Linked DNA regions of Bradyrhizobium diazoefficiens. The protein of the gene in region 2 binds, or shares a complex with, the protein of the main gene of each other region. Links are inferred from orthologs where the notes say so. Each region holds a gene or a part of one and is shown on either strand. Other genes may lie near its edges. The genes, in order: secA and secY.

Evidence for each region.
Region 1: the proteins of secY (region 2) and secA are in contact, whole or in part, in a crystal structure (PDB 3DIN), measured with the Thermotoga maritima proteins. The link is inferred for Bradyrhizobium diazoefficiens from one-to-one orthologs. Residues at the interface, in WP_004081795.1 of Thermotoga maritima: Glu108, Gly109, Glu110, Glu111, Ala236, Glu237, Arg238, Arg239, Ile240, Thr241, Ile242, Gln243, Tyr244, Ala245, Arg246, Arg247, Val248, Thr249, Gly250, Arg251, Arg252, Val253, Tyr254, Gly256, Ala257, Ser258, Thr259, Tyr260, Leu261, Pro262; in WP_004082002.1 of Thermotoga maritima: Glu261, Ala262, Arg263, Lys300, Ala301, Arg302, Thr303, Ile304, Ile305, Leu323, Tyr324, Asp325, Pro326, Val329, Ser330, Tyr333, Ile336, Lys340, Phe345, Val349, Glu363, Phe364, Tyr374, Ser375, Gly376, Gly377, Glu393, Ile395, Thr482, Ser483.

Annotation. Positions count from the first base shown.
Region 1 is NZ_CP067100.1:779,874-791,717, reverse strand. What follows is about bases 1,653-5,045. They hold secA (preprotein translocase subunit SecA), read right to left. Parts: upstream 4,694-5,045; coding sequence 1,853-4,693; downstream 1,653-1,852. Outside these bases: JJB99_RS03670 (L,D-transpeptidase family protein), read left to right, coding at 125-1,648; JJB99_RS03660 (peptidylprolyl isomerase), read left to right, coding at 5,048-5,980; bifunctional glutamate N-acetyltransferase/amino-acid acetyltransferase ArgJ, read left to right, coding at 6,097-7,338; JJB99_RS03650 ((deoxy)nucleoside triphosphate pyrophosphohydrolase), read left to right, coding at 7,342-7,752; JJB99_RS03645 (methyltransferase domain-containing protein), read right to left, coding at 7,882-8,730; JJB99_RS03640 (ComF family protein), read left to right, coding at 8,945-9,754; grxC (glutaredoxin 3), read left to right, coding at 9,790-10,065; JJB99_RS03630 (carbon-nitrogen hydrolase family protein), read left to right, coding at 10,062-10,952; JJB99_RS03625 (DUF1178 family protein), read left to right, coding at 10,949-11,425; JJB99_RS03620 (EamA family transporter), read right to left, coding at 11,422-11,844. UniProt on the Escherichia coli protein: Required for protein export, interacts with the SecYEG preprotein conducting channel.
Region 2 is NZ_CP067100.1:3,426,845-3,438,197, reverse strand. Bases 1-2,902 are described here. They hold secY (preprotein translocase subunit SecY), read right to left. Parts: upstream 2,168-2,902; coding sequence 833-2,167; downstream 1-832. Other genes in these bases: rpmD (50S ribosomal protein L30), read right to left, coding at 2,878-2,902; rplO (50S ribosomal protein L15), read right to left, coding at 2,318-2,803; JJB99_RS16325 (adenylate kinase), read right to left, coding at 1-557. Also shown: more of rpmD, read right to left, coding at 2,903-3,084; rpsE (30S ribosomal protein S5), read right to left, coding at 3,108-3,701; rplR (50S ribosomal protein L18), read right to left, coding at 3,746-4,108; rplF (50S ribosomal protein L6), read right to left, coding at 4,120-4,653; rpsH (30S ribosomal protein S8), read right to left, coding at 4,670-5,068; rpsN (30S ribosomal protein S14), read right to left, coding at 5,083-5,388; rplE (50S ribosomal protein L5), read right to left, coding at 5,435-5,992; rplX (50S ribosomal protein L24), read right to left, coding at 5,985-6,299; rplN (50S ribosomal protein L14), read right to left, coding at 6,299-6,667; rpsQ (30S ribosomal protein S17), read right to left, coding at 6,752-7,000; rpmC (50S ribosomal protein L29), read right to left, coding at 7,014-7,220; rplP (50S ribosomal protein L16), read right to left, coding at 7,226-7,639; rpsC (30S ribosomal protein S3), read right to left, coding at 7,670-8,389; rplV (50S ribosomal protein L22), read right to left, coding at 8,407-8,793; rpsS (30S ribosomal protein S19), read right to left, coding at 8,804-9,082; and more genes. UniProt on the Escherichia coli protein: The central subunit of the protein translocation channel SecYEG. Consists of two halves formed by TMs 1-5 and 6-10.

The DNA.
Region 1 (11,844 bases), 2.6 Mb from region 2 along the record:
GTCGGTTGTCCGCTCGGATCATGCGCCAAACGAAGTGGGGTTCGCGCTCTCTGCCCGGCACGGTGTGGGGTCCATCTTGATTTCTCGTTCGCTTGCTCGCGCGCTCTTGGCTTCGGTTGCGCTGATGACGGCCGGCGTTCTGCTGACCGGCTGCGACACCGACCAGGTTTCGCTCGCGACCAATGCCAAGGCCAACCAGCCGGTGCCGCCAAAACTTCTCGCCGCGATGGCCGAGAAGGACATGGACCTGCAATCGCCGATCCTGGTGCGCCTGTTCAAGCAGGAGGCCGAGCTCGAAGTCTGGAAGCAGACCCGAAGCGGCCAGTTCGCGCTGCTCAAGACCTATCCGATCTGCCGCTGGTCGGGCGATCTCGGCCCCAAGGTGCGCGAAGGCGACCGCCAGGCGCCGGAAGGATTTTATTCGATCAATCCGAGCCAGATGAATCCGCAATCGGCCTATTATCTTTCCTTCAATACCGGATACCCGAACGCGTTCGACAAGGCGCTGGGCCGCACCGGCTCGCAACTGATGGTGCATGGCGACTGTTCTTCGCGCGGCTGTTACGCGATGACGGACGAGCAGATCGCGGAGATCTATTCGTTGGGGCGCGAATCCTTCTTCGGCGGCCAGAAGGCGTTCCAGCTGCAGGCCTATCCGTTCAAGATGACGCCGGTGAACATGGCCAAGCACCGGAACAATCCGAACATGCCGTTCTGGAAGATGATCAAGGAAGGCTATGATCATTTCGAGGTGACGCGGCAGGAGCCGAAGGTCGATTTCTGCGAGAAGAAATACGTGTTCGACGCGGCCAAGCCGGCCGATGCCAAGCGCGATCCCATATTCGATGCTTCCGCAAAATGCCCGGCCTATGTGATCCCCGAGGAGATCGCGAGCGCCGTGCGCGAGAAGCAGGCCAAGGACGAGGCCGAATACGCCAAGCTCGTCGCCAAGGGCACGCCGGTGGCGCGCATGAACACCGGCATCGACGGCGGCATGAACAAGATCTTTGCCGCCAAGATTCCGGAAGGCTCGACCGGCCTGTCCGAGAGCGCCGAAGGCACCACCTTGCAGATGCTGGCGATGGCGAAGGCGCCGGGCACGATCCCCGGCCACGTCAATCCGCCCAAGCCGAACCTCGATGCGGTGGCGTCCGCGCCCGCGCCGCAGGAAGAGCCGGTCGTTGCCGTAGCCGCGCCCGCGACCAACACGCGCGTCGCCGCGGCCGAAAAATCCGGCGGCGGCTTCTTCTCCAACCTCGGCCGCAAGATGGGCCTCGGCTCCGCCGACACGACGGCGACGACGACACCACCGCCGCAAGCCACTGCGTCCGTCGCCCCGGCCGCGACGTCCACGACGCCGACCACCGCAGCGTCAAGGCTGAAGGCTGCCGTGACCCGCTTCGTGCCGGGCCACGACAAGTCCAAGGAAGCGGTGAAGGATGCAGCAAAGGACGCGCCGAAGCCGGCGGTTGCCGCGGCCAAGCCCGCCGAGGCGCCGAAGCCGCAGCCCGACACGCGGCTCGCCCAGACGCGTCCGGCGCTGAAGCCGTCGGTGAGCGATGGGGCGGCCGACAGCACGCAGATGGCCGGCGCAGCACCCGTGGTGTCGTCGAACTCCTTTGAGAGCCGGTTCGGGGCGGTGAAGTAAAGCCGCCGCGCCTTTCTCACGTGAAACGCCCTCAGCCATCATCGCCGTGTCGTGCGCAACCGCGCATGAGGGCGGGCAATCCGGTATTCCAGCGAAAGTTGTGATTAAGCCGAGAAGCTGCGGCACACTGGGGCGCCGGTCGAGCCGAGCGACGACAGTGGAGAGCGAGGCGCTATCGTCGCGCCTCGCAAACGCATTCAGCCCTTACGCGTACCGCCCGTGGCAGTGCTTATACTTCTTGCCACTGCCGCACGGGCAATCCTCGTTGCGGCCGACCTTGCCCCAGCTCGCCGGGTTCTTCGGGTCGCGCAGCGCTGCGTCGGTGGCCTGCGGGGCGAGGGTGACGCTGGCGAGCGCCATTTCGTCTTCGCCGGTGTTCGGATCGAACTTGTGCGCTTCCATCGCGGGCAGCATCGGGGCTTCCTGCTCCGGCGGGACGATCTCGACGCGCATCAGCTGCGCCGTGACGGCCTCGCGCAAATGCGCGCTCATCTCCTGGAAGAGGTTGAAGGCCTCGGTCTTGTACTCCTGCAACGGATCGCGCTGGCCGTAACCGCGCAGGCCAATGACTTGGCGGAGGTGGTCGAGCATGATCAGATGCTCGCGCCAGAGATGGTCCAGCGTCTGCAGCAGAATGGTCTTCTCGACGTAACGCATCACGTCGGGACCCCATTGCGCGACCTTGGCCGCCATGTGCTCGTCGGCGCGGTTTTCGATGCGGGTGAGCAGCTCCTCGTCGGCGATACCCTCTTCCTTGGCCCAGTCGTCGACGGGAAGGTCGAGATCGAGCACACGCTTCAGCTCTTCCTTGAGCCCGGCTGTGTCCCACTGCTCGGCATAGGCATGCTCGGGCACGTGCTTGGTGACGAGGTCCTCGATGAAGGCGTGGCGCATGTCTGCGACGGTCTCGGCGACGCTCTCGTCCTTCATCAGCTCGACGCGCTGGTCGAAGATCACCTTGCGCTGGTCGTTCTGGACGTTGTCGAACTTGAGCAGGTTCTTGCGGATGTCGAAGTTGCGCGCCTCGACCTTCTGCTGCGCCTTCTCCAGCGCCTTGTTGATCCAGGGATGGATGATGGCCTCGCCCTCCTGCAGGCCGAGACGCTGCAGCATGCTGTCGAGACGATCCGAGCCGAAAATGCGCATCAGATCGTCTTCCAGCGACAGGAAGAACTTCGAGCGGCCGGGGTCGCCCTGACGGCCGGAGCGGCCGCGCAGCTGGTTGTCGATGCGGCGGGATTCGTGGCGCTCGGAGCCGATGATGTAGAGGCCGCCCGGCTTCTTCACGGTTTTGGCGGGCTTTGAACCCTTCGCCGGCTCGACCTCGACGGTCTCTTCCGCCTTCAGCACGATGTCGCGGAAGCGCTCGATGTCGGCCTTGATCTGCTCGATCTTCTTCGCCTTCTCTGCCTCGTCGGTGATGCCGGCGGTCTCCTGCTGGAGACGCATCTCGAGCGAGCCGCCGAGCTTGATGTCGGTGCCGCGGCCGGCCATGTTGGTCGCGATCGTGATCGCGCCGGGCACGCCCGCTTCCGCGACGATATAGGCTTCCTGCTCGTGGAAGCGCGCATTCAGCACCGCGAACAGTTTTGCCGGCTTGCCGGCGCGGGCGGCGGCGTAGAGCTTGTCGAGCGCGTGCTCCTTGCCGAAGTCGATCTGCTTGTAGCCGTTCGATTTGAGGAATTCGGCGAGCACTTCCGATTTTTCAATCGACGCCGTGCCGACCAGCACCGGCTGCAGCCGCGCGTTCGCCCGCTCGATCTCGGCGAGGATCGCCTGGTACTTTTCCTTCTGCGTCCTGTAGACCTCGTCGTCTTCGTCAAGACGCGCCACAGGCAGGTTGGTCGGGATCTCCACGACCTCGAGCTTGTAGATGTCGAACAGCTCGTCGGCTTCGGTCGCGGCCGTGCCGGTCATGCCGGCCAGCTTCTCATACATGCGGAAATAGTTCTGGAAGGTGATCGAGGCCAGCGTCTGGTTCTCGGGCTGGACCTGGACGTGCTCCTTGGCCTCCAGCGCCTGATGCAGGCCTTCGGAATAGCGCCGGCCCGGCATCATGCGTCCGGTGAACTCGTCGATGATGACGACCTCGTCGTCGCGGACGATGTAGTCCTTGTCGCGGGTGAACAGCGTGTGGGCGCGCAGCGCCTGGTTGATGTGGTGCACGACGGAGACGTTCTCGACGTCGTAGAGCGACTCGCCCTTGAGCTGGCCGGCGTCGCGCAGCAAGGTCTCGATCTTCTCCATGCCGGCTTCGGTCAGCGTCACGGTGCGCTGCTTCTCGTCGACGTCGTAGTCGGACTTGTCGAGCTTCGGCAGGAAACCATCGATGGTGTTGTAGAAATCAGAGCGGTCGTCGAGCGGGCCGGAGATGATCAGCGGCGTGCGCGCCTCGTCGATCAGGATGGAGTCGACTTCGTCGACGATGGCGTAGAAGTGCGGCCGCTGGACCATGTCGTCGAGCCGGTACTTCATGTTGTCGCGCAGATAGTCGAAGCCGTATTCGTTGTTGGTGCCGTAGGTAATGTCGCAGGCATAGGCCGCCTTGCGCTCGGAATCGTCGAGGCCGTGCACGATGACGCCGGTGGTCAGGCCGAGGAAGCCATAGATCTGGCCCATCCAGCCGGAGTCGCGGCGGGCGAGGTAGTCGTTGACGGTGACGACGTGAACGCCCTTGCCGGCGAGCGCGTTGAGGTAGACCGCGAGCGTCGCCACCAGCGTCTTGCCTTCGCCGGTCTTCATCTCGGCAATGTCGCCCTCGTGCAGCACCATGCCGCCGATCAGCTGGACGTCGAAATGGCGCTGGCCGAGCGTGCGCTTGGCGGCCTCGCGCACGGTGGCGAAGGCGGGCACCAGCAGGTCGTCGAGCGTCTTGCCCTCGGCGAGCTGTTTCTTGAATTCGGCGGTGCGGGCCTTGAGTTCCTCGTCCGAGAGCTTGATGAGCTCGGGCTCCAGCGCGTTGATCGCGTTGACGCGGGACTGATATCCCTTCACCCGCCTATCGTTGGAGGAGCCGAAAAATTTGCGGGCGAGCGCGCCGATCATGACCAGTTCCTGTGTTCGCGATTTAACCGCGTGGCAGCCGAAATGTTGTCACCCACCTGCCTATCAACTCACCGTGACGCTTTATGGCGCCAGAGCCCGGACTGCGGGGGGTCGTCCGCCATATGGGTGGGAATTGGGCAAGTCAGGGTTCAACGGCCAAAAACGCAGCAAAATAAACGCCATCGCCATGGACGCGACCGGGCAGAGATATGGCCGGCCCCTAGCCTTGTCAACGGCGGCCGCATTGCGGCCAATTCATCAAATTGACAGACTTTTCGCGTTGCAAAGCCCCCCTGAATTGGGCGAGTGTCCGCCCCGCTCGAGCAGCCCCCTGCTTCAACAAAAGGATTTTCCATGACCACCTCGTTCCCGGTAACCACCGGCCAGCGTTTCCGCCATGCCTCCGCCCTGGCTGGATGCCTCGCTCTGGCGCTGTCCCTGGCGCTTCCGGGCCCGTTGCGGGCCGCCGACGATCCGGTGCTGGCGAAGGTCAATGGCGCGGAGATCAAGAAGAGCGACGTCGCCATGGCCGAGGAGGAGCTCGGGCCGAGCCTCGCCCAGATGGACCCAGCGACCAAGGACGAGAATGTGCTGTCGTTCCTGATCGACATGAAGATCGTCAGCAAGGCTGCCGAGGACAAGAAGATCGGCGACAGCGAGGAGTTCAAGAAGCGCCTGGCGTTCGCCCGCAACCGCCTGCTGATGGACGGCCTGCTCGCCAACGAGGGCAAGGCCGCCACCACCCCCGACGCCATGAAGAAGGTCTATGAGGAGGCCTCCAAGCAGATCACCGGCGAGCAGGAGGTGCGTGCCCGCCACATCCTGGTGGAGACCGAGGACGAGGCCAAGGCGGTGAAGGCCGAGCTCGACAAGGGCGCCGACTTTGCCGAGCTCGCCAAGAAGAAGTCCAAGGATCCGGGCTCCGCCGACGGCGGCGATCTCGGCTTCTTCACCAAGGAGCAGATGGTGCCGGAATTCTCGGCGGTGGCCTTCGCGCTGGAGCCCGGCAAGATTTCCGACCCCGTGAAGTCGCAGTTCGGCTGGCACATCATCAAGGTCGAGGAAAAGCGCAATCGCAAGGCGCCGGAGTTCGAGCAGGTCAAGCCCCAGATCGAGAACTACGTCACCCGCAAGGCCCAGGCCGATTACGTCGCCAAGCTGCGCGCGGACGCCAAGGTCGAGCGGATGGACCAGGCCGACGCCTCCAAGGACGCCAAATCGGACGCGAAGCCGGCCGACGCGGCCAAGCCGTCCGACAGCAAGATGGCGCCGCCTGCAAAGAAGTAGGACCGCGAAGAAGTAAGAATTCGCTGTCACTTCTGGGACGCCAATAGTATCTAACGTCGCAATGGCCGGGCATCGCCCGGCCATCTGCATGTTCAGACCTCATCAAGGCGCCCATGATGTCCTCAGCCGTCTCTCCCCTCGCCCCGAAGAACGTTCCCGACATGCCCACCATTGCGGGCGTCCGCCTCGCGACGGCCGAGGCCGGTATCCGCTACAAGAACCGCACCGACGTCCTGCTGGCAATGATGGACAAGGGCACCGCGGTCGCCGGCGTCTTCACCAAATCGAAGTGCCCGTCAGCGCCGGTCGAATGGTGCCGCGCCAAGCTGAAGGGCGGCAAGGCGCGCGCGCTGGTCGTCAATTCCGGCAATGCCAATGCCTTCACCGGCAAGACCGGCCGCGCCTCCACCGCGTTGACCGCCAAGATCGCGGCCAAGGCGGTCGGCTGCAGCGAGAGCGAAATCTTCCTGGCCTCGACCGGCGTAATCGGCGAGCCCCTGGATGCGACCAAGTTCGACGGCGTGCTGGGGCGCCTCGCCGAGGCCGCCGAGCCCGGCGACTATCTCGCCGCCGCCAAGGCGATCATGACCACCGACACCTTCCCCAAGATCGCGACCGCGACGGTCAAGCTCGGCAAGGCCAAGGTCACCATCAACGGCATGGCCAAGGGCGCCGGCATGATCGCGCCCGACATGGCGACGATGCTGTCCTTCATCTTCACCGACGCGCCGATCGCGCCGGCCGCGCTGCAGGCGCTGCTCAAGGCCGGCGTCGAGGACACGTTCAACGCGGTGACGATCGACGGCGACACCTCGACCTCCGATACGCTGCTGGCGTTCGCCACCGGCGCTGCCGCCGCGCACGGCGCGCCGAAGATCAGCCGCGCCAGCGACCCGCGCCTGAAAGCGTTCGCCAAGGCGTTCAACCAGATCCTCGCCAACCTGTCCGAGCAGGTGGCCCGCGACGGCGAAGGCGCGCGCAAGCTGGTCGAGATCACGGTCGAGGGCGCCAAGACCAAGGCGTCCGCGCGCAAAATTGCGATGTCGATCGCCAACTCGCCGCTGGTCAAGACCGCGATCGCCGGCGAGGACGCCAATTGGGGCCGCGTGGTGATGGCGGTCGGCAAGGCCGGCGAGCCGGCCGACCGCGACAAGCTCTCGATCGCCTTCAACGGCATCCGCGTCGCCAAGAGCGGCGCGCGCGATCCTAATTACGACGAGGCGCAGGTGTCAGAGGCGATGAAGGCCCCGGAGATCGCGATCAAGGTCTCGCTCGGCCTCGGCAAGGGCCGCGACCGTGTGCTGACCTGCGATCTCACCAAGGAGTATGTCGCGATCAACGGCGATTACAGGTCGTAGGGCATGGCCGAGCTCAAGCTCACCCTTGTCGTGGCCTGTGCGCTTGTGGACGCCGACAAGCGCGTCCTGATCGCACAGCGCCCTGAGGGCAAGCCGCTGGCGGGCTTATGGGAATTTCCCGGCGGCAAGCTCGAGGCGGGCGAGCGGCCGGAACAGAGCCTGATCCGCGAGCTCCACGAGGAGCTCGGCATCACTGTTGCCGAGCCCTGCCTGGCCCCGCTCACTTTCGCGAGCTACGGCTACGAGACCTTTCATCTGTTGATGCCGCTGTACATCTGCCGGCGCTGGGAGGGCATGGTGGAGGCGCGCGAGGGCCAGAATCTGGCCTGGGTCCGCGCCAACAGACTGCGCGACTACCCGATGCCGCCGGCGGATATTCCGCTGATCCCGCATCTGATTGATTTGCTGATGTGAGATCAGTGTGCCCCGGACGCAGCGCAGCGCTCTTGCGGTGCGCTGCAGAGCCGGGGCCCTGCTTTCGGCAGGCTGGGTCCCGGCTCTACACAGCAGCGTAAGAACGCTGCTGCGCGTCCGGGACACACGTCACTTTCTCCCCGTCTTCTTCACCGCCTCCGCGAGACTCGCCTTCGCCGAACCCGGCTTCAACGGCTGCTGCTGGCTCGCATGCGGCGCCCAGCCTGAGAGCCAGATGATGTCGAACGTCGCGCGGATGCGGCCGTCGGCATCGGCAAAGCGATCGGCGTAGATTTCGGCCATGCGCAGCAGTGTCGCGCGACGGCTCGGCGCGCGGCGCCGCTCGAGCAGCATATTGGCCGCGCCCATGCGCCGGAGATCCTGCATCAGCGCGAACGCATTGGCATAGCGCACCACGACGCGGTCGACATCGGTCACCGGCAGCGCAAAGCCCGCCCGCTGCAACAGCGCGCCGATGTCACGCAGATCGGCAAATGGCGCCACGCGCGGCGATACGCCGCCTTCGCATTCGGCCTCCGCCGCGGCAAAGGCCTGCCGCAGCTCGGTCAGGCTGTCGCCGCCGATCATCGCGGCGAGCAGCAGCCCGTCCGGCTTCAGCGCCCGGCGGATTTGCGCCAGTACGCCCGGCAGGTCGTTGACGAATTGCAGTGCCAGCGCGGAGACGACGAGATCGAGGCTTTCCGGCGCGAAGGGCAATTTCTCCGAGCCTGCCGCATCGAGCGCGATCCGTTCGATGGACGGAAGCCGCGTGCGCAGCCCCGCGAGCCCTTCACCGGGTGTCCAGAGATCGGCCGGGGCGTGAAACGCGCGCATCACCGCGGCCAGCCGGTCGGACATGTCCTCGGCGACGCGATCAAGCAAAAAGGTCGCCGCGCCCTGCGCCCGCGCGCGGTGCTGCCGCGCAAGCAGCAAGGCACGATCGAACAAAGCGGGCGGGGTTTGCGGGGGCTGGGCCATGCCGCTGGTTACGCCGATCCAAGTCGGTCTGGCAATCGCTCTCGTGTCCCGGACGCGGTGCGGCACGCAGTGACGCTCCGCAGAGCCGGGACCCATGTCTCGGCGCACACAGGTTCTGGGCCCCGGCTCTGCAGCGCACCGCTACGCGCTGCGCAGCGTCCGGGGCACGAGAGCGTGGCTTGAGCCCCCGCAAACAGAGCGCTAGCCTCCTTCGATGGAAGCCGACGCCGCCCCCACCCGTTCCCTCTCCGCGCCGCTGCGGGCCGCATGGACGGCCGGCCGCCATGTGCTGGTGCGGGCGACACGGCTGGCGCTCGACATTGCGCTGCCGACGCTGTGCGTGTCCTGCCGCGAGCCGGTCGACGGCGAAGGCGTGTGCGCGGCCTGCTGGGCAAAGCTGTCGTTCATCGAGCGGCCCTATTGCCCGCGGCTCGGCATTCCCTTTGTCTATGATCCCGGCCCCGAGATGCTGTCGATGGAGGCGATCGCGAGCCCGCCGGCTTACCAGCGGGCGCGTGCAGCGGTGCGTTACGACGACATCGCGCGCACGCTGGTGCATGCGCTGAAATACCAGGACCGCACCGATCTGGCGCCGGCCATGGGCCGCTGGATGGCGCGCGCCGGCGGCGAGCTGCTCGCCGGCGCCGACATGCTGGTGCCGGTGCCCCTGCATTGGCGGCGGGCCTGGCGCCGCCGCTACAATCAGTCCGGCGCGCTGGCGCGCATCATCGAACGGCAGAGCGGGGTCAAGGTCCGCGGCGAGGTGCTGCGCCGGGTGCGCGCCACCGAGCAGCAGATCGGCCTGTCGCGGGCTCAGCGCGCTACCAATGTGCAGGGCGCATTCCAGGTATCCGCCGACCGTCAGGCGGAAATCCAGGGCCGCCGCATCATCCTGATCGACGACGTCCTGACCACGGGTGCGACGCTGGAGGCCTGTGCGCGGGCCCTGCTCCGCGCCAAGGCGGCCCAGGTCGACGTGCTGGTCTTTGCCCGGGTTGTCGAGAGCGGCCCCCGTCCCATATAATTCAATGAATTCATGAATTGAGAGCGCTGGACGAGATGACCGCTGCTGTCGAGATCTATACCAGGCCGGGATGCGGCTATTGTTCCGCCGCGCGGTCGCTGCTGACCCGCAAGAAGGCCAGCTTCACCGAGTTCGATATCGCCAAGAACCCGTCTTGGCGCCAGGAGATGTACGACCGCGCCGGCGCGGGCTCCACGTTCCCGCAGATCTGGATCGGCGGAACCCATGTCGGCGGCTGCGACGAACTTTACGCGCTGGATCGCGAGGGCAAGCTCGATGGCCTGCTCGAAAGCGTGAAGGCGGTGTCATGAGCCAGACTCAAGCTCAAGACAGGACCTTCACCGCCGCGATGGTGCAGATGCGCACCGGCCTGCTCCCGGGGCCGAGCCTCGAGCAGGCGACGAAACTGATCCGTGAGGCGGCGGCCAACGGCGCCGACTACGTGCAGACGCCCGAAGTCAGCAACATCATGCAGCTGAACCGCAAGGCGCTGTTCGAGCATCTGCAGAGCGAAGAGGATGACGCCTCGCTGAAGGCCTATCGCGCACTTGCCGCTGAGCTCGGAATTCACATCCATGTCGGCTCGCTGGCGCTGCGCTTCTCGCCGGAGAAGGCGGTCAACCGCTCGTTCCTGATCGGGCCCGAGGGCACCGTGCTCGCGAGCTACGACAAGATCCACATGTTCGACATCGAGCTGCCGGACGGCGAGAGCTATCGCGAATCCGCCAATTACCAGCCCGGCGAGACCGCCGTGATCTCCGACCTGCCCTGGGGCCGCGTCGGCCTCACGATCTGCTACGATGTGCGCTTCCCCGCGCTCTATCGCGCCCTGGCCGAGAGCGGCGCCTCTTTCATCACGGTGCCGTCGGCCTTCACCCGCAAGACCGGGGAAGCACATTGGCACGTGCTGCTGCGCGCACGCGCGATCGAGACCGGCTGCTTCATTTTTGCCGCCGCGCAGGCCGGCCTGCACGAGAACAAGCGCGAGACCTACGGTCATTCGCTGATCATCGATCCCTGGGGCGAGATCCTCGCCGAGGGCGATGTCGAGCCCGGCATCATCATGGCCAGAATCGATCCGACCAAGGTCGAGACCGCGCGCCGGGCGATCCCCTCGCTCCAGCACGGCCGCCGCTTCGGCGTCGCCGACCCGAAAGCGGGGCCGGATCACCTGCACCTCGTGCGGGGATCGGTATGATCCGCTACGCACTGCACTGCGACCGCGGCCACGATTTCGAAAGCTGGTTCCAGAGCTCGTCGGCCTATGATTCCCAGGTGAAGCGCAAGCTGGTGACCTGCCCGATCTGCGGCTCGGCCAAGGTCGACAAGGCGATCATGGCCCCGCGCATCGCAAGCAAGAAGGGTCGCGCGACGCCGCTGCCCGAGCCGGCCACGACCGCCGCGCCCGAAGCTGCGGCAGCCGGATCGACCTCGCTGATGATGGCGCAGGAGCGCGAGCTGCGCGCCAAGCTGAAAGAGCTGCGCGACCACATCGTCAAGAACGCCGACAATGTCGGCGAGCGTTTTGCCAACGAAGCGCGCGCGATGCATTACGGCGACAAGGAGCACCGCCCGATCTATGGCGAGGCTTCGCCCGACGAGGCGAAGTCGCTGATCGACGAAGGCATCGAGGTCTCGCCGCTGCCGACGCTGCCGGAAGACCGGAATTAAACTCCGACCAGCAGCGCGACACCGACCACAATCAGCACGATGCCAAAAATCTCGCGCGGCGCGATCGGCTGCTTGAACGAGTAATACGCCACGGCTTGCGCGAACAGCACCTCGACCAGCGCGAGCGTGCGGACATTGGCCGCGGCCGTCAGCGCGAAGGCCAGGAACCAGAATTGCGAGGCGAAGGCGCCCGTGAAGCCCGCCAGCATCGACGGCCGCCACATCGCGAGGATACCCTGCAGAACCTTTGGCGCGCGCCAGAGCAAATAAATCGTCAGCACCAGCGTCTGCACGAACAGGCCGAGCACCAGCGTGAACGAGGCCGAGGTCACGAAGGAGACGCCGGGGACGTTGATGATCGCACCGCGAAAACCAACCGCAGACAGCGCGAAGGCCGCTGCGGCGACGAGGCCGGTGAT
Region 2 (11,353 bases):
GCGCGGGTGACCTCGTCGATCGCCATCATGCCGTCGATGGTGGAGAGCTTCCGACGCTCGGAATAATAGTGAATCAGGGGTTCGGTTTGGCTGCGGTAGCTGGCCAGACGCTTGGTCAAGACCTCCGGGGTGTCGTCGACCCGGATCTCCTCCCCGCGCTCCCGCATCTGGGCGACGCGGGTCTCGACGCGGCTCAAAAGCGCGCTCTCGTTGACACGGAGCTCGATCACGGCGTCGAGCTTGAGATGCTTGTGCCTGAGCAGTTCGTCCAGCGCCTCGGCCTGCGGCACCGTCCGCGGGAAACCGTCGAGGATGAAGCCGGCCTTGGCGTCCGGCTGATCGAGCCGGTCGGAGATGATTCCGACCACGACGTCGTCGGGCACGAGGCCGCCGCTCGCCATGATCTCCTTGGCCTTCAGCCCGACTGGCGTTCCCGCCGCGACGGCCGCGCGCAACATCTCACCGGTCGAGAGCTGGACGATGCCATAGCGCTGCACCAGCCGCTGCGCCTGGGTCCCCTTGCCCGACCCCGGCGGTCCCAGAAGTATGATTCTCATCGGCGTACGCCCCCCGGATTGGTGAGCGATACGTCGCGCACCTGTGTTTGAAAGTTCGGTAACAGTGCAAATCATAATCAGCGCCGCACCGCTACCCATATCATAGGGGAGCAAATGCCCGGACGCCAAGAAGGCCTTTGAAATCAGTGATTGCGTCGCAGTGAGAGCAGCTCTGCCGACATGGCCGCATGACTGGCTCACCGCTTGCGCGGGCGCCGCGCGTTGCTCGCACGGCGAATCGGCGGCGCTGTCGCGCCGCCTTGAAAGCGCTGCGCTTAGCGGCGGCGGCCGCCGCGCAGCTTCGACTTGCGGATCAGACCTTCGTACTGATGCGCCAGCAGATAGCCCTGCACCTGCGCCACCGTATCCATGGTCACGCTGACGACGATCAGCAGCGACGTGCCGCCGAAGTAGAACGGCACCGAGGCGTAGGAGATCAGGATTTCCGGAATCAAGCAGACGATCGCGAGATAAATCGCACCGAGCACAGTGATGCGCGACAGCACGTAGTCGATATATTCGGCGGTGCGCTCGCCCGGACGGATGCCCGGGATGAAGCCGCCGTGCTTCTTCAGATTGTCAGCGGTCTCGGTCGGGTTGAACACGATCGCGGTGTAGAAGAAGGCGAAGAACACGATCAGGGCGAGATAGAGGATCAGGAACAGCGGGCGGCCGTGGCCGAGCTGGGTGGTGATCCACTGGAACCATTCCGGCCCGCGGCCGGCGTTGAAGTTCGCAACCGTGGTCGGCAGCAGCAGCAGCGAGGACGCGAAGATCGGCGGGATCACGCCCGAGGTGTTGAGCTTGAGCGGCAAATGCGAGGACTGGCCCTCGAACATCTTGTTGCCGACCTGGCGCTTCGGATACTGGATCAGGAGCCGGCGCTGGGCGCGCTCCATGAACACGATGAAAGCGATGACGGCGACCGCCATGACGATCACGACCAGGATCAGGCCGGTCGACATCGCGCCCTGACGGCCGAGCTCGAGCATGTTGGCGAGCGCCGCGGGCAGCTCGGCGACGATGCCGGAGAGAATGATCAGCGAGATACCATTGCCGATGCCGCGCGAGGTGATCTGCTCGCCCAGCCACATCAGGAACATGGTGCCGCCGGTCAGCGTGATTGCCGTGGACAGGCGGAAGAACATGCCGGGGTCGCTGACGACATTGCCGGCGCCTTCGAGACCCACCGCGATACCATAGGATTGGAACGCGGCCAGGATCACCGTCAGGTAGCGGGTGTACTGGTTCAGCGTCTTGCGGCCGGCCTCGCCCTCCTTCTTCAGCGCCTCGAGCTGCGGCGAGACGGTGGTGAGGAGCTGGATGATGATCGAGGCCGAGATGTACGGCATGATGTTCAGCGCAAAGATCGCCATGCGGTGGATGCCGCCGCCGGCGAACATGTTGAACATGCCGAGGATGCCGCCCGCCTGCGACTTGAACACCTGCTCCCAGATGTTGGGATCGATGCCCGGCAGCGGGATGTAGGTTCCGAGCCGATAAACGAGCAGCGCACCCAGGGTGAACCAGATGCGCTTCTTCAGTTCGTCGGCCTTCGCAAACGCGCCGAAATTGAGATTGGCTGCCAGTTGTTCCGCTGCAGAGACCATCTTGGACTTTCTCCCGCCGCCTGTTGCGCCGTGATACCCGCGGCCGGGCTATTCTAGCGGACGCCGGACATTATCTGGGGCTTCGGCTTCGATAAGTCCATCGTCCCGCATGCGTAAAGGCCCGCGAGGCGCGGGCCAATGACGCAGTTGTTACGCCGCCTCGCCTTCTTCCTTGGCGGGGGCGAGGATCTTCACCGAACCGCCGGCCTTCTCGACCGCCGCGATCGCGGTCTTGCTGGCGCCGTGCACTTCGATGTTGAGCTTGGACTTGAGCTCGCCACGGCCGAGCAGCCGCAGGCCGGCCTTGGCGCGGCGCAGCACGCCGCCCTTCACCAGGGCCTCGACATTGACGACGCTGCCGGCGTCGATCTTCTTGGCATCGACCGCTTCCTGGAGCCGGTCGAGATTGATCTCGGCGAACTCGACGCGGAAGATGTTGTTGAAGCCGCGCTTGGGCAGACGGCGATGCATCGGCATCTGGCCGCCTTCGAAACCCTTGATGCGCACGCCCGAACGCGCGGTCTGGCCCTTGCCGCCGCGGCCGGACTGCTTGCCCTTGCCCGAACCGATGCCGCGGCCGACGCGCATACGCTTCTTGCGCGACCCGGCGTTGTCGGCGATATCGCTGAGCTTCATCGCCCTTCTCCTTGTGTCTTGCGCATGATCGTCACCGAAGACCGGCACCCGGTTTCGGGATCATGCGCTTTTGCTTACTTCTCGTCGACGATGCGGACGAGATGGTGAACCTTGTCGATCATGCCGCGGACCGCCGGGGTATCCGGCAGTTCGCTGGTGCGGCCGATCTTGTTGAGCTTGAGCCCGATCAGCGTCGACCGCTGCGAGTGATGGCGGCGGATCGCGCTGCCGGTCTGCTCGAGCTTGATCGTCTTGCTGGACTTAGCGGCGTCCTTGGCCATGGGAGTCTACTCCGAACCTTCCGTTAGTCGGCAGCCGCCTCGGCATCACCGCCGATACGGCGGGACTGCAGAGTGGACACCTTGATGTTGCGGCGGGCTGCGACCGAACGCGGCGAATCCTGGTGCTTGAGCGCATCGAAGGTCGCGCGCACCATGTTGTAGGGGTTCGACGAGCCGATCGACTTCGCCACCACGTCCTGGACGCCGAGCGTCTCGAACACGGCGCGCATTGGGCCGCCGGCGATGATGCCGGTACCGGCCGGAGCTGCACGCAGATAGACACGGCCCGCGCCATGACGGCCGGCGATGTCGTGATGCAGTGTGCGGCCCTCGCGCAGCGAGACCCGGGTCAGGTTGCGCTTGGCGGACTCGGTCGCCTTGCGGATCGCCTCGGGCACTTCGCGGGCCTTGCCGTGACCGAAGCCGGCGCGACCCTTCTGATCGCCGATCACGACCAGCGCTGCGAAACCGAAGCGCTTGCCGCCCTTGACGACCTTGGCCACGCGGTTGATGTGGACCAGCTTGTCGACGAACTCGCTGTCGCGCTCCTCGCGCTCCTTGCGGTCGCGTCCGCCGCCGCGTTGATCGCGTCCACCACGTTGTTCGCGTTCTGCCATTTTTCCAATCCTTCAGAGGCTTGCGCCTCAATCCTCAAATTCCGTTAGAAGCTCAGCCCGCTCTCACGCGCAGCGTCGGCAAGAGCCTTGACGCGCCCGTGATAGAGGTAGCTGCCGCGATCGAACACGACTTCCTTGACACCCTTCTCGGCGGCGCGCTCGGCCAGCAGCTTGCCGACCGCCTTCGCCGCATCGATGTCGGCGCCGGTCTTGCCGCCGTCGCGCATCGACTTCTCGAGCGAGGAGGCAGAGGCCAGCGTCTCGCCCTTCAGGTCGTCGATGACCTGGGCGTAGATGTGCTTGGACGAGCGGAATACCGACAGACGCGGACGGCCGCCACCGGAGCGGCGCAGCTTCAGCCGCACACTCCGCTTGCGCCGGGCATTCGTAACCTTGGCTTTGGACATGACCGGCTCCGTTACTTCTTCTTGCCTTCCTTGCGGAAGATGAATTCGCCAACATACTTCACGCCCTTGCCCTTGTAGGGCTCCGGCGGCCGATAGGAGCGGATCTCGGCGGCGACCTGGCCGACGCGCTGCACGTCGCTGCCCGACACCGTGATCTCGGTCGGCTTCGGCACGGCGATCGTGATCCCCTCCGGGATCGGATAGATCACGTCGTGGCTGTAGCCGAGCGCGAGCTGCAGGTTCTTGCCCTGCATCGCGGCGCGGTAACCGACGCCGGTGATCTCGAGCTTCTTCTCGAAGCCCTTGGTGACGCCTTCGACCAGATTCGCGACCTGGGCGCGAGCGGTGCCGTACAGGGCGCGCGCGCGGTTGGTCTCGGCCCGCGGCTTGACCTTGATCTGGCCGCTCTCGAGCTTCACCTCGACGTCGTCGTGGACGACGAACTGAAGCTGGCCCTTCGGGCCCTTCATCTTGACGGTCTGCCCATCGACGGTCGCGGTCACACCCGACGGAACCGCCACAGGCCTTTTGCCAACACGTGACATGGATGAAAAATCCTTCTCAGAACACCGTGAAGAGGACTTCGCCGCCCACATTCGCGTCGCGCGCGCTGTGGTCGGCCATGATCCCCTTCGGCGTCGACAACACCGAAATGCCGAGCCCGTTGTTGACCCGCGGCAGAGCCTTCACCGAGGCGTAGACGCGGCGCCCCGGCTTGGAGACTCGTTCGATCTCGCGGATGACGGGCTCGCCGTCGAAATATTTCAGCTCGATCTCGATCTCGCTGCGGCCCGAGGAGTGCTCGACCGTGGCGTAGCCGCGGATGTAACCCTCGGACTTCAGCACCTCGAGCACGTTCTCGCGCATCTTCGAGCCAGGCGTCGAGACCTTGGTCTTGGAGCGCATCTGCGCGTTGCGGATGCGGGTGATCAGATCGCTGATTGGATCGTGCGTAGACATCTAAACGACCCTCCTTACCAGCTCGACTTCACGAGGCCCGGGACCATGCCCTTGGAGCCAAGTTCGCGCAGCGCGATACGGGACAGCTTGTTCTTGCGATAGTTCGAGCGCGGGCGGCCCGACAGCTCGCAGCGCAGGCGGATGCGGGTCGCCGACGAGTTGCGCGGCATTTCCGCCAGCTTCAACGTCGCGGCGAAACGCTCTTCCATCGGCAGCTTCTTGTCGGCGATGATCGCCTTCAACCGCTCGCGCTTGGCGGCGGCGTTCTTCACCATCCGCTTGCGCCGGTTGTTCTTCTCGACTGAACTCTTCTTTGCCATGCTTGGCTCCTGGGTATCCGCGTTTGAGAGGCTTTAGCTCAGCGTCTCACTGCCGGAACGGGAAATTGAAAGCGGTCAACAAGGCCCTCGCCTCTTCGTCGGTCTTGGCCGTGGTGCAGACGGTGATGTCCATACCGCGGGCTTCCGTGACCTTGTCGAAGTCGATCTCGGGGAAAATGATGTGCTCCTTGATGCCGAGCGAGTAGTTGCCGCGGCCATCAAAGCTCTTCGGGTTCAGGCCACGGAAGTCGCGGACGCGCGGCAGCGCGACCGTCACCAGGCGGTCGATGAACTCGTACATGCGGGCCTTGCGCAGCGTGACCTTGCAGCCGATCGGCTGGTTCTCACGCAGCTTGAAGGTCGCGATCGCGATGCGCGAATAGGTCACGATCGCCTTCTGGCCGGCGATCTGGGTCAGCTCGGCGGCGGCGGTCTCGGCCTTCTTGCGGTCGTTGACGGAATCGCCGACGCCCATGTTCAGCACGACCTTGTCCAGGCGCGGAACCTGCATCACGTTCTCATAACCGAACTTCTCGGTCATGGCCGTGCGGATCTTCGCGTCGTATTCCGCGCGCAGGCGCGGGGTGTAAGCGGCCTCAGCCATCGATCTCAGCTCCCGAGCTCTTGGCGATGCGGACCTTCTTGCCGTCCGCCAGAATCTTGAATCCGACGCGGGTCGGCTTTCCGTCCTTGCCGACATACGCGATGTTGGACAGTTGGATCGGCGCCTCTTTCGAGATGATGCCGCCCTCCTGGGCCTGCGTCTGCTTCTGGTGACGCTTGACCATGTTGATGCCGCGCACCAGCGCGGTGCCGGCGTCGGGACGAACCTCGAACACTTCGCCGGTCCGGCCCTTGTCGCGGCCGGTCAGCACGACGACCTTGTCGCCCTTGCGGATCTTCGCAGCCATCACAGCACCTCCGGCGCGAGCGAGATGATCTTCATGTGGTTCTTGGCGCGCAGTTCGCGCGGCACGGGCCCGAAGATACGGGTGCCGACCGGCTCGGACTGGTTGTTGATCAGCACGGCGGCGTTGCGGTCGAAACGGATGACCGAACCGTCGGCGCGGCGGATGTCCTTGCGGACGCGCACCACGACGGCCTTCATCACGTCGCCCTTCTTCACCTTGCCACGCGGAATCGCTTCCTTGATCGAGACGACGATGATGTCGCCGATCGTGGCGTAGCGGCGCTTGGAGCCTCCGAGCACCTTGATACACATGACACGGCGTGCGCCAGAATTATCGGCCACGTCGAGGTTGGTCTGCATCTGAATCATTGATGCACCTCGTCCTCTTTCCAATTGCGCCAGCCCAGCCGGCGCTCAACATTTCCCTGAAGTCAGTCGGCTAAAGCCAACAGATCAGGCGCTTTTCTTGTGCTCGCCCCGGATCACGACCCACCGCTTCAACTTCGAAATCGGCTTCGATTCCTCGATCCACACCATATCGCCCGGCTTGAACTGGTTGTCCTCGTCGTGCGCGTGGTAGTTCTTCGAACGGCGGATCGTCTTCTTGTAGATCGGATGCGTGAAGCGGCGATCGACGCGCACCACGACGGTCTTGGCAGTCTTGTCGCTGACGACCACGCCCTGCAGAGTACGTTTCGGCATATTCGTAAGCCCCTTACTTCTCTTTCGCGCGCTTCTGCGCGGCGACGGTCTTGATGCGGGCGATGTCGCGGCGAGCCTCGCGCAAGCGCGAGGTGTTCTCGAGCTGCCCGGTGGCGCGCTGGAAGCGCAGGTTGAAGCGCTCCTTCTTCAGGTTCAGGATGGCGTCATCCTGCTGGTCGGGGCTCATCGCGCGGATGTCTTCGATCTTCATCTGGGCCATGGCCATTACTCCGCAATGCGCTCGACGAAGCGCGTCTTGATCGGCAGCTTGGCGGCCGCCAGGGTCAGCGCCTCACGCGCCGTCTGGGTGTTGACGCCGTCGATCTCGAACAGCACCCGGCCCGGCTTGACGCGGGCCACCCACAATTCCGGCGAGCCCTTGCCGGAGCCCATGCGGACTTCGGCCGGCTTCTTCGACACCGGAACGTCGGGGAACACGCGGATCCAGACGCGGCCGGCACGCTTCATGTGGCGCGTCAGCGCGCGGCGCGCGGCTTCGATCTGGCGCGCCGTGACGCGCTCAGGCTCGGTCGCCTTCAGGCCGAACTGGCCGAACGCCAACGTTGCGCCCGAAGACGCGACGCCGTGGATACGGCCCTTATGCGCCTTCCGGAACTTCGTTTTCTTAGGTTGCATCATGGCTTTAAGCCCTCAATTCCCTGTACTGGCTCAGGCCGCATCGCGGCGCTGACGGCCACCACGATCGCCACCGCCGCCGGTCTCGCCTTCGGCCATTCTCTTGTCCTGGGCCATCGGATCGTGCTCGAGGATCTCGCCCTTGAAGATCCAGACCTTGACGCCGCAGGTGCCGAAGGTCGTGAACGCGGTCGCAACGCCGTAGTCGATATCTGCGCGCAGCGTGTGCAGCGGCACGCGACCTTCGCGGTACCACTCCATGCGCGCGATTTCCGCACCGCCCAGACGTCCCGAGCAGTTGATGCGGATGCCTTCCGCGCCGAGACGCATCGCCGACTGCACGGCGCGCTTCATGGCGCGGCGGAACGCGACGCGGCGCTCCAGCTGCTGCGCGATCGATTCCGCCACCAGCGTCGCATCGAGCTCCGGCTTGCGGATCTCGACGATGTTGATGACGACGTCGGACGAGGTGATGTCCGCGACCTTCTTGCGCAGCTTGTCGATGTCGGCGCCCTTCTTGCCGATCACCACGCCCGGACGTGCCGAGTGGATGGTGACGCGGCACTTCTTGTGCGGACGCTCGATCACGATGCGGGCGACGGCGGCCTGCTTGAGCTCCTTGTGCAGGATCTCGCGGATCTTGACGTCCTCGTGCAGCAGCTTGCCGTATTCCTGCTTGCCGGCGAACCAGCGGGAATCCCAGGTCCGGTTGATGCCGAGACGCAGACCGATCGGATTGATCTTTTGACCCATCGTGTGCTCCTGCGCCCTTAAGCCGCTGCTTCGGCTTCGACCTGACGAACGATGATCGTCAGCTGCGAAAATGGTTTGTAGACACGGCCCGAGCGGCCACGACCGCGGGCGGCAAAGCGCTTCATCACGAGGCCGTTGCCGACGAAGGCCTGCGCGACGACGAGATCGTCGACGTCGAGATCGTGGTTGTTCTCGGCATTGGCGATCGCAGATTCCAGGCACTTCTTCACATCGACCGCGATCCGCTTGCGCGAGAACTGCAGGTCGGCGAGCGCAGCAGCCGCCTTCCGGCCGCGAATGAGCTGGGCGACCAGGTTGAGCTTCTGCGGGCTCACCCGCAGCATCCGGGCGACCGCCTTGGCCTCGTTCTCGGCGAGGCTCCGTTCGCGCTTAGGTTTGCTCATCGTTTAATCCTCAAGCCTTCTTGGCTTTCTTGTCGCCGGAGTGGCCATGGAAGGTCCGGGTCGGCGAGAACTCGCCGAACTTGTGACCGACCATTTCCTCATTGACGGCCACCGGCACGTGCTTCTGACCGTTGTAGACACCGAAGGTCAGGCCGACGAACTGCGGCAGGATCGTCGAACGACGGCTCCAGATCTTGATGACGTCGTGACGGCCGGACGCGCGCGCGGCATCTGCCTTCTTGAGCAGAGAACCCTCGACGAACGGGCCTTTCCAGACTGAACGAACCATGTCCGGCGTTCCTTACTTCTTCCGCTTGTGGCGGCTTAGGAGAATGAATTTGTTGGTCGACTTGTTGGTGCGGGTCTTCTTGCCCTTGGTCGGCTTGCCCCACGGGGTGACCGGGTGGCGGCCGCCCGAGGTGCGACCTTCACCACCGCCGTGCGGATGGTCGATCGGGTTCATCGCGACACCGCGGTTGTGCGGGCGGCGGCCCATCCAACGCTTGCGACCGGCCTTGCCGATCGAGGTGTTCATGTGATCCGGGTTCGACACCGCGCCGATCGTGCCGCGGCAACGGCCGTGCACCAGGCGCTGCTCGCCCGAGTTCAGGCGGATGATCACGTAGTCCTGGTCGCGGCCGACGAGTTGGGCATAGGTGCCCGCGGAACGGGCGAGCTGGCCGCCCTTCCCGATCTTGACCTCGATGTTGTGGATGATCGTGCCGACCGGCATGTTGCCGAGCGGCATGACGTTGCCCGGCTTCACGTCGACATAGTTGCCGGCGACGATGGTGTCGCCCACGGCCAGGCGCTGCGGCGCCAGGATGTAGGCCTGCTCGCCGTCCTGATACTTGATCAGCGCGATGAAGCCGGTGCGGTTCGGATCGTATTCGAGCCGCTCGACGGTCGCGGGAACGTCGACCTTCTCACGCTTGAAGTCGACGGTACGCAGCGTCCGCTTGTGACCACCGCCACGGAAGCGCACGGTGATGCGGCCGGTGTTGTTGCGGCCGCCAGAGGAGTGCTTGCCCTCGGTGAGCGCCTTGACCGGCTTGCCCTTGTAAAGCGCCGAACGATCGACCATGACCAGCTGGCGCTGGCCCGGCGTCGTGGGATTGAATGTCTTCAGTGCCATCGTCGTACGACCTTACAGACCGGTGGTCACGTCGATCCGATGACCCTCTTCGAGGGTCACGATCGCGCGCTTGGAGTTCGACTGCGAGCCGAGATTGCCGCGGAAGACCTTGGTCTTGCCCTTGCGGACCAGCGTGTTGACGCTCTTGACCTTGACGTCGAACAGCTTCTCGATCGCTTCCTTGATCTGCGGCTTGGTCGCCTTCGCGGCCACCTTGAACAGCACCTTGTTGTGCTCCGAGGCGATCGTCGCCTTTTCGGTCACGACCGGCGACAGGATCACGTCGTAGTGGCGAGGCTCGATGTTCTTCGTCATTTGAAGCGCGCCTCCAGCGCATCGATGGCGGCCTTGGTCAGAACGAGCTTCTGACGGCGCAGGATGTCGTAGACGTTGATGCCCTGGATCGGCAGCACGTCCATGTTCGGGATGTTGCGGGCCGCGGCGGCAAAGCCGTTGTTGAGCTCGGCGCCGTCGATGATCAGCGCGTTGGTGAGCCCGAGGCCCGAGAAGTGACCGAGCAGCGCCTTGGTCTTGGCGGCTTCCAGCGCGGCCTTCTCGATCACGACGAGATCGCCGTCCTTGGCCTTGGCCGAGAGCGCATGCTTGAGCGCGAGCGCACGGACCTTCTTTGGCAGGTCGGTGGCGTGCGAGCGCACCACCGGGCCGAAGGCACGGCCGCCGCCACGGAACTGCGGCACGCGGGCCGAGCCGTGACGAGCACCGCCGGTGCCCTTCTGCTTGTACATCTTCTTGCCGGTGCGCCAGATCTCGGCGCGGCCCTTGGCCTTGTGGGTGCCGGCCTGGCGCTTGTTGAGCTGCCACTGCACGCAGCGCGCGATGATGTCCTCGCGCGGCTCGAGACCGAAAATGGCGTCGGAGAGCTGGACCGAGCCCGCTTCCTTACCTTCGAGGGTGGTGACCTTCAATTCCATCTCACGCCTCCTGCGCAGCCGGAGCGGCTTCCGCATCGCCCGCAACCTTGAACTTGCCGGGCTTCGGAGCTTCCTTCGGCAGCGGCTTCTTGACGGCGTCGCGCACGCGGATCCAGCCGCCCTTGGAGCCGGGAACGGCGCCTTCGACGAGGATCAGGCCGCGCTCGACATCGGTCTGGACGACGCGAAGGTTGAGCGTGGTGATGCGATCGACACCCATGTGGCCGGGCATCTTCTTGTTCTTCCAGGTCTTGCCGGGGTCCTGACGACCGCCGGTCGAACCGATCGAACGGTGCGAGATCGACACACCATGCGTGGCGCGCAGACCGCCGAAGTTCCAGCGCTTCATGCCGCCCGCAAAACCCTTACCGACCGAGGTGCCGGTGACGTCGACGAACTGGCCGACGACGAAGTGATCGGCCTGGATCTCGGCGCCGACCGGAATCATGGCATCCGCAGTGACGCGGAATTCCTCGACCCGGCGCTTCGGCTC